Regions from separate parts of the Rhizobium sp. BK456 genome, predicted to be linked through region 2. Evidence: riboswitches for the same ligand, from Rfam matches in the RefSeq annotation. Region 2 holds a riboswitch; the other holds the start of a gene.
What was found. Region 2 has a riboswitch for S-adenosylmethionine ahead of metA (homoserine O-succinyltransferase). Riboswitches for the same ligand answer to the same signal wherever they lie in the genome.

Region 1: another riboswitch for S-adenosylmethionine. It lies ahead of FHX03_RS04660 (O-succinylhomoserine sulfhydrylase); the one in region 2 lies ahead of metA (homoserine O-succinyltransferase).

Annotation. Positions count from the first base shown of each region.
Region 1 is NZ_JACIAO010000001.1:881,891-886,305, reverse strand. Features, by position in the region: gene FHX03_RS04670 (hypothetical protein) at 1-313, shown strand, start outside; gene apaG (Co2+/Mg2+ efflux protein ApaG) at 702-1,094, opposite strand; gene FHX03_RS04660 (O-succinylhomoserine sulfhydrylase) at 1,347-2,531, opposite strand; SAM riboswitch at 2,574-2,652, opposite strand; gene FHX03_RS04655 (2'-deoxycytidine 5'-triphosphate deaminase) at 2,726-3,820, shown strand; tRNA gene FHX03_RS04650 (tRNA-Gly) at 3,879-3,952, shown strand; gene FHX03_RS04645 (hypothetical protein) at 3,975-4,253, opposite strand.
Region 2 is NZ_JACIAO010000008.1:124,454-128,868, forward strand. Features, by position in the region: gene FHX03_RS22225 (ABC transporter ATP-binding protein/permease) at 1-1,500, opposite strand, end outside; SAM riboswitch at 1,656-1,733, shown strand; gene metA (homoserine O-succinyltransferase) at 1,783-2,706, shown strand; gene FHX03_RS22235 (aldose epimerase family protein) at 2,800-3,822, shown strand; gene FHX03_RS22240 (GntR family transcriptional regulator) at 3,971-4,415, shown strand, end outside.

The DNA.
Region 1 (4,415 bases), on a different contig from region 2:
CTCGTTAGACCAGTCTCGATGGACGGCTGATGCGAGAGGTCTTGATCTCGATGGCCTCAAATCATTGTGGATCGATACCGACGATACCGACTTGATTGAGGAGTTCGCTGGTAAACTGAGTTTCCGCGCCCGCTTTAACGGAAAAGAGATTGTTGCCCTCGGTTTGAAAGATTCCGAGAGGGCAGCGGATGAGTTGCTCGCTTGCCAAAAGGCGGTAAACGATGCGGTCATGAAACAGCCGGGGCCGCCACAATCAAAAGATCCGTTCGAATCAAAGCCAGGCACCCAAGCCTCGGATCTTTTTGACCTTTAGTTGATTGCTGACTGGGCAAGCCCGAGGATCCACGGCGGGGGGTACGGCGCCCATGTTGGTACTGACTGGAAGGCTGCAGCCGGCCGCGTCCGAGCGCAGTGCTTGCCGCATGGGTCCTCGGGTCAAGCCCGAGGACGACGGAGCGTTGGGAGAAACGAGCGGCAAGAGGCGGGACGTCTCGGAATTCCAGCAAAATGCGCAAACGATTTTGCGTAAGAAGCACGTAAAGCGAACCCACATCCAACAAAACCGCTGCACACTTTTGATGAATTTGCTGCCGGCCGCTCGCCTCTTGCCGGTCGTTGCCCCACCCTCCGTCGTCCTCGGGCTTGACCCGAGGACCCATGCGGCAAGCACGGCGTTCGCGTTCGAACTGACAAGCAACCCGTCAGTTGAGCACGCGCAACAGCCCCGGTGAATCCAGCGAGAAAGCGGGAATGTCGACATCGAACATCTCGCCTTCATCCGTTTCCATCTGGTAATGGCCGAACATCAGGCCGGACGGCGTGTCGAGCGGGCAGCCGGAGGAGTATTCGTAGGTGTCGCCGGGGCTGAGACGCGGCTGTTCGCCGACGACGCCGGGGCCGGTCACCTCGTCCACCTGTCCGTTCTGGTCGGTGATATTCCAGTAGCGGTTGACCAGGCGAACCGCGATGGCGGAATTGTTGCTGATGACAATCCGGTAACCCCAGACATAGCGATCGTCTTCTGGATCGGATTGCTCCTCCAGATAGAATGGCTCGACGACGACTTCGATATCTTTTGTGAGGGCGCGATACATGCCTTGCACCTTAGTCAAGATATGTTACCCGTATCTTATAAGAGGCGCTGTCCGTCAAGAAACGGAACGTTGATCGTGACTAAAACGGTCCTGATCCAAGCTGTTTCGATCGTTAAGCCTAATTGACAGTGTTAATTTCACTTCCGAACGCCGGCACCGCCGAACTTGTTCCCCGGCCGGACCGCAGTGAGGTCCGGCCTATCACATCGTGGCGTGCCGAACCCCCGAGGGGTCCGGCCGCCATGGGTGGGATCAGGCCGAGACCTTGGCAAGCGCCTTGGCGAAATCCTCGATCAGATCGTCGGTATCCTCGATGCCGGCCGAAAGGCGGACCGTGCCCGGGGAAATGCCGAGTTCGGCGCGCGCCTCCTCCGTGAGGTTCTTGTGCGTCGTCGTCGCAGGATGGGTGATCAGGCTCTTGCTGTCGCCGAGATTGTTGGAAATCTTGATGATCTCGAGCGCGTTCTGCAGCGCGAAGGCCGCCTCCTTGCCACCCTTCAGCTCGAAGGCGACGAGGGTCGAGCCGCCGGTCATCTGCTTGGCGATGATGTCGGCCTGCGGATGGTCCTTGCGGCCGGGATAGATCACTTTGGCGACCTTGCTCTGCTCAGCCAGGAAATCGGCGATCTTCGCGGCATTCTGCGTCTGCTGCTTCACACGCAGCGGCAGCGTCTCGATGCCCTTCAGCAGCGTCCAGGCGTTGAACGGCGACATGGCCGGGCCGGTGTGGCGGAAATAGTCGTGCAGGTTCTCGTCGATCCAGTCCTTGTCGGCAAGCACGACGCCGCCGAGGCAGCGGCCCTGGCCGTCGATATGCTTGGTGGCGGAATAGACGACGATATGGGCGCCGAGTTCCAGCGGCTTCTGGAAGAGCGGCGTCGCAAAGACATTGTCGACGACGACCTTGGCGCCGATCTGGTTGGCGAGCCTGGCGACACCTGATATATCGACCACTTCGAGTGTCGGGTTGGTCGGGCTTTCCAGGAAGAACACCTTGGTGTTCGGCCGGATCGCCTGTTCCCAGTTTTCCAGATCACGGCCGTCGACCAGCGTGCACTCGATGCCGTATTTCGGCGCCAGAGTTTCCACCACCCAGCGGCAGGAGCCGAAGAGGGCGCGCGCGGCAACGATATGATCACCAGCCTTGACCTGGCAGAGGATGGCCGCGCTGACGGCCGCCATGCCGGAAGCGGTGGCGCGGGCGTCTTCGGCGCCTTCGAGCATGCACATGCGCTTTTCGAACATGTCGTTGGTCGGGCTGCCGTAGCGGGCGTAGATGTAGCCGTCCGTCTCGCCCTTGAAGCGGGCTTCGGCCGCCTCCGACGTCTCATAGACGAAGCCCTGCGTGAGATAGATTGCCTCGGATGTTTCGCCATATTGCGAACGCAAGGTTCCGCCGTGGACGAGTTGGGTTGCCGGGCGCCAGGTCTTGCTCATGCCATCACCTTCACATAACAAAAAAACCGGCCGCAAAAGCAGACCGGTTTCAACCCGGTCTTTTTAGCCACTTGTTTAACGTGGCTGCAAGCCGACCGGCCAAATCACCACGGGATAATTCTGCAATACTGCTGTTAGCTGCTTGCGTCAATTCCCCGTATTTGGTTTTGTCGGCGGCAAATGATGGATGAGGCATGATGGCTCGTGAAACGGGAATTCTGGCGGACCGCGCGATCTCGGCGCTGTTCGAAACGGGGCGTCTGATCTCCGAACGGGAGCTGGACCGTGACCAGATCCAGCCGGCAAGCCTCGACCTGCGCTTAGGCGCCAAGGCTTTTCGCGTGCGCGCCAGCTTCATGCCCGGCCCCTCGCACCTGGTCTCGGACAAGCTCGACCGCCTTAGCCTGCATGTCATCGACCTTTCCGAAGGTGCGGTGCTCGAAACCGGCTGCGTCTATATCGTGCCGCTGATGGAGAGCTTGGCGCTGCCGGCCGACATGTCGGCCTCGGCCAATCCGAAGAGCTCGACCGGCAGGCTCGATATCTTCACCCGCGTCATCACCGATTACGCCCAGGAATTCGATAAGATCCCGGCTGGCTATGCCGGCCCGCTTTATCTCGAAATCAGCCCACGCACCTTCCCGATCGTCGTGCGCCGCGGCTCGCGCCTGTCGCAGATCCGCTTCCGCGTCGGGCAGGCCCTGCTCGGCGAGCCGGAATTGTTGAAGCTGCATGAAAGCGAAACGCTGGTCGCCAGCAAACAGCCGAACGTCTCCGGCGGCGGCATCGCGCTGTCAATCGACCTTGCCGGAGATGAAGACGGCCTGATCGGCTATCGCGGCAAGCACCACACCGCCGTTGTCGACGTCGACAAGAAAGATCAGCACGACATCTTCGATTTCTGGGAGCCGCTCTATAGCCGCGGCCGCAACGAACTGATCCTCGATCCCGACGAGTTCTATATCCTCGTCTCGCGGGAGGCTGTGCACGTGCCGCCGGATTATGCCGCCGAAATGACCCCCTTCGATCCGCTGGTCGGCGAATTCCGCGTCCATTACGCCGGCTTCTTCGATCCGGGCTTCGGCCACGCACCGGCCGGCGGTCGCGGCAGCCGCGCCGTGCTCGAAGTGCGCAGCCACGAAGTGCCCTTCATCCTCGAAGACGGCCAAATCGTCGGCCGCCTGGTCTACGAGCACATGCAGGAAAAACCGACCAGCCTCTACGGCTCCGGACTCGGCTCCAACTACCAGGCCCAGGGCCTCAAACTCTCGAAACACTTCCGCATCTGAGAGATCGGTCCCGCGCGGCTTGACAGCGGCCCCCATCTGTTGGAAATCTCAGCGGATCGCGGGTGTAGCTCAATGGTAGAGCAGCAGCTTCCCAAGCTGAATACGAGGGTTCGATTCCCTTCACCCGCTCCAACTGCCTTTCCAGCGAACTTCTCTAATCCCCAAAAAACCGGATCGGCTTGTACCGGCGGTGCGCGATGATCAGGCTCCGGTCGGGCTGGATGATGTAGGTTTCCTCCACCTGCTGGCCATACTGGTCGATGAAATCATGCGGGAAGGCGGAGCCAGCAGGTGATTTGGTGAGCTTGCTGCGTGGCTGGCCGTTATAGGTGATGCTTCCCGGGATCGGCTCCAGGCCGGGGCCGCTATAGGTGGCGGTGCTGCACCCGGTGAGAATGAGGCCGCCGATCAGGCCGATGAGTGCGGGTTTCATGTCCATCCCTTCCGATGCGCCGAGGATGCGATCTTACTCCCGATCGGATCACGCTCGCCAGATGAAACGGCGTATCCGCCTTCAATCCTTCGAGAAACGCTGCTTGGGACGCCGTGATCGGGCGCGGGCTATTTCATTGCCGAAACCGGCGCCGTCTGCTAG
Region 2 (4,415 bases):
CGAATGCAGGCCGGCCTTGTCGAGGGCTGCCTCGACGGCGGCTTTGTCATAGGCATCGGGGCTTTCGGGGAAGGCCAGCGCCTCACGCAGCGTGCCGCCGGGAATATAGGCGATCTGCGGGACGAACAGCATGTCGTCGACCGGCGGCAGGCCCATCGTGCCGCTGCCGCACGGCCAGAGGCCGGCCATCGCCTGGAACAGCAGCTTGCGGTTGACGCTGTGATCGCCGTTGATCATGATCTTTTCGCCTACCTTGATCACGACATCGGTTTCGCGCAGGCGGAAGCCGCCGCATTCGTCGATGTCTTCACCGATCTTGGCGACGATCACCACGTCCTTCAATGTCAGCGTGTCGGGCGCGGTGTTTTCATAGGCGATGCCGTCTTTCAGGGCGAATTCCTCTTCCATGTCGAGCAGCGCCTGGCGGAAATCGGTGACGCGCATCAGTGTGGCGCGCCATTCGGCGATCGGACCGAAATTCGCGACATACCAGCGCAGCGCCGTGTTGACTTGGTTGAAGGCGCCGACCGACATCATCAGCTGACCGAGGGTGAGGCCGCCGGAGAAATAGGCCGGTGCGGCGACGATGATCGGAATGACGATGACCAGCCAGCCGTAGCCGGCCGAAACCCAGGTGAGGTTGGTATTGGCCATGGCGAGCCGCTTGACCACCCTTAGCACCGAGCTGATGTCGGTGTTGATGCGCCGGCGTTCGTTCTCCTCGCCGCGGGCAACCGTGATCGCCGGCATGTTCTCGTTGGCATGCATCAGCGTGAAGCGAAGCTCGGCCTCCTTCGAGAAGCGGTCGGCATTGAGCTTTACCAGCTTGCGGCCGACGACCTGGCTCAGCACCGAGGCGGAAGCGGCGTAGAAAATCGCCGCCCAGACCATATAGCCGGGAATGGAGAAGCTGTGGCCGCTGATGTGGAAGATGAAGCCGCTGGAAAGCTCCCAGAGTACGCCGATGAAGCTTACGAGAAGAATGGTCGACTGCAGCAGGCCGAGAACGAGCCCTGTCGTGCTCTCGGCGAGGTTGCGGGAATCCTCGTGCAGCCGCTGGTCCGGATTGACGCCGATCAGGCCGCTGGAGGCGAGCCGCAACGCCCGCTTGCGCTTCAACCACTGGTCGACGAGGTCGCGCGACAGGCCCTCGCGCATATAGAGCGCGGTCATCTGATTCAGCCATGCCTGCAGCACGTTGAGCAGGAGCAGCGTGCCGGCGATCATCGCGAAGATTTCGAGCTGGTGGAAGAATTCACCGAGGTCGCGGCGCTCCAGCGAATCGTAGAAGGGTGCATTCCACTTGTTGAGGATGACCTGGCCGTAGGACGTCGCCAGGATGACGAGGATCAGCACGGTCGCCAGAAACAGCACCTTGCCACGCACTTGCGAATTCCAGAATGCTGAGAACATCACCCCGAGGCGGTCAGTCAGGCTGAGATCATAGCCTACCCTATCCTGCCTTCGGATGCCCGGCCTCCCCTCGGTCTTATCTGCCATCACGCTTTTCCAACATCGCCCATGCTTACCATTATTAACATGGTGGCGTTACCGGTCTATCAACAGATTCTATCAGTCATTAAACTGTGATGATGCTTGCATGAGTCGCTCCCGCATGCATTCGACAGTTGATTCGTGGCTCGACTGGGTCTATTTAAGCGTTCCGTGGTGATTTGGCCGGCCGGCTTGCAGCCACGTTAAAAAATTCGCTAAAGGGCCGCGTGCGGACCGGTAGCGATTTTTTTCGCCGCCGGTTTTTTGTTTTTTGATCGAGTGACCGCAATGCCCATCAAGATCCCCGACACGCTGCCCGCCTTTGAAACCCTCGTTCAAGAGGGTGTACGGGTGATGACCGAGACGCTGGCGATCCGTCAGGATATTCGTCCGCTGCAGATCGGGCTGCTCAACTTGATGCCGAACAAGATCAAGACCGAATTGCAGATGGCCCGCCTTGTCGGCGCCTCGCCGCTGCAGGTCGAGCTGTCGCTGATCCGCATCGGCGGCCACAAGGCGAAGAACACCTCCGAAGATCACCTGCTTGCCTTCTACCAGACCTGGGAGGAGGTGAAGCACCGCAAATTCGACGGCTTCATCATCACCGGGGCGCCGATCGAGCTTTTGCCCTATGAGGACGTTACCTATTGGCCGGAGATGCAGGAGATTCTCGACTGGACGGAAACGAATGTGCATTCGACGATGAACGTCTGCTGGGGCGCGATGGCGGCGATCTATCATTTCCACGGCGTTCCGAAATACGAGCTGAAGGAGAAGGCCTTCGGCGTCTACCGTCACCGCAACCTGAAGCCTGCGTCGATCTATCTCAACGGCTTTTCCGACAATTTCGAGGTGCCGGTGTCGCGCTGGACCGAAGTGCGCCGCGACGATATCGAGAAATCGGACAAGCTGGAGATCCTGATGGAATCCAGCGAGATGGGCGTCTGCCTCGTGCACGAGAGGCGAGGCCGGCGGCTCTATATGTTCAACCACGTCGAATATGATTCCACCTCGCTGTCCGACGAATATTTCCGCGACGTCAATGCTGGCGTGCCGATCAAGATGCCGCACAACTATTTCCCGCATAATGATCCGGCGCTTGCGCCGCAGAACCGCTGGCGCAGCCATGCGCATCTTTTGTTCGGCAACTGGATCAACGAGATCTACCAGACGACGCCGTTCGATGTGGAGGAGATCGGCACGGATCTGTGAGCCGTACCCCTTTCTCATCGTGGCCGGTTGCGGTTTGGAACAAATGCGGGCAGGTTCCGGTCGGAATGCTAGATATCAAATGGACGGTCGATCATGTCGGATAAGTTGGAGCGGGAAGTTTTCGGGCAGACGAAGGCGGGCGAGACCGTCTATCGCGTCGTCATCAGCGGCGGCGGGCTGACCGCCAAGATCATCAGCTGGGGCGCGGTCATCCAGGATCTGCGCCTGGAAGGGCATGACGCGCCGCTGCAGCTCGGCTTTGAGGAATTCGACAGCTACCCGCTCCATTCAGCCTATTTCGGCGCGACGCCCGGCCGCTGCGCCAACCGTGTCGGCGGCGGTGCCTTCATGCTCGACGGCAAGGATCACCAGCTCGAGCTGAACGAAAACGGCGTGACGCATCTGCATGGCGGCAGCGACAATATTGCCAAACGCAACTGGACGGTCGTCGAGCATGATGTCGACCGCGTGGTGCTGAAGATCGTCGATCCCGATGGCCGCGCCGGCTATCCCGGCAATTGCACCATCCAGGCAACCTTCTGGGTGCACGGCAACGGCGAACTGTCGGTGACCTACGAATCCACAAGCGACCAGCCGACGCTCGCCAATGTCTGCCAGCATGCCTATTTCAATCTCGACGGTCGCGAGGACGCGCTTGGCCACGACATCATGATCGCTGCCGACCACTACCTGCCGACCGACGAGAAACAGGTGCCGACCGGCGAGATCCGTTCCGTCGCCGGCACGGAATTCGATTTCCGCGAGATGGCGCCGATGAAGCGTTTCGCCGGCAGCGAGCAGGTGCTGTACGACCATAATTTCTGCCTGTCCGGCGAACGCACCGCCAAGCGCAGCGTCGCGCTCGCCCGCAGTCTCTATTCCGGCGTGTCGCTTGAAGTGCGCAGCACCGAGCCGGGCGTGCAGTTCTATGCCGGTTTCAAGCTCAATACCGGTGCTCCCGGCCTCGGCGGACGCAAATACGGCCCCTTCGCTGGCTTCTGCCTGGAGACGCAGGTCTGGCCGGATGCCATCAATCACCAGGGTTTCCCGAATGCGGTGCTGCGCCCCGGCGAAGTGCTGCGCCAGGAGACGGATTACATCTTCACCAAGAACTGAGCGTCTTTTTGAGACGCGGCGCCGGGACGTACGGCTGTCAAATTTTATCGCTATGAAAACCTCTCCGGCCCGCGCCGGGGAGGTTTTTTCTCGCTTGCCGGTAATTATATCTTGCCGATTGGTTCTAAATAGGTTCTATTGCTTGCCCATGGATAGGACCAGTCTGATAGCGGAGCTAAAGAGTCGCGGCCTGCGTGACGCGGCGCTGACCGGGCCGCTCTACAAGCGGCTGGCGCAGACGCTGACCGGCCTTATTCAGGAAGGATTGCTGAAACCCGGCACGGCGCTGCCGGGGGAGCGCGATCTTGCCGAGGCCTTGAAGCTCGGCCGCGTCACCGTGCGCACCGCCTATCGCGATCTGATGGCATCCGGCGCATTGGAATCGCGCCACGGAAGCGGTACTTTCGTATCGAGCAAGGTCGAGCGCATGGAGCAGTCGCTCTGGCGGCTGTCCTCCTTCTCCGCCGACATGCGCTCGCGCGGGCGTCAACCGGCCGCAAAGATATTGTCACGGACGGTCAATACGCCGTCGCCGGACGAATCCTTCCTGCTCGGGCTTGGCGGTGACGAGCCGGTGCTCAGGCTCGACCGAT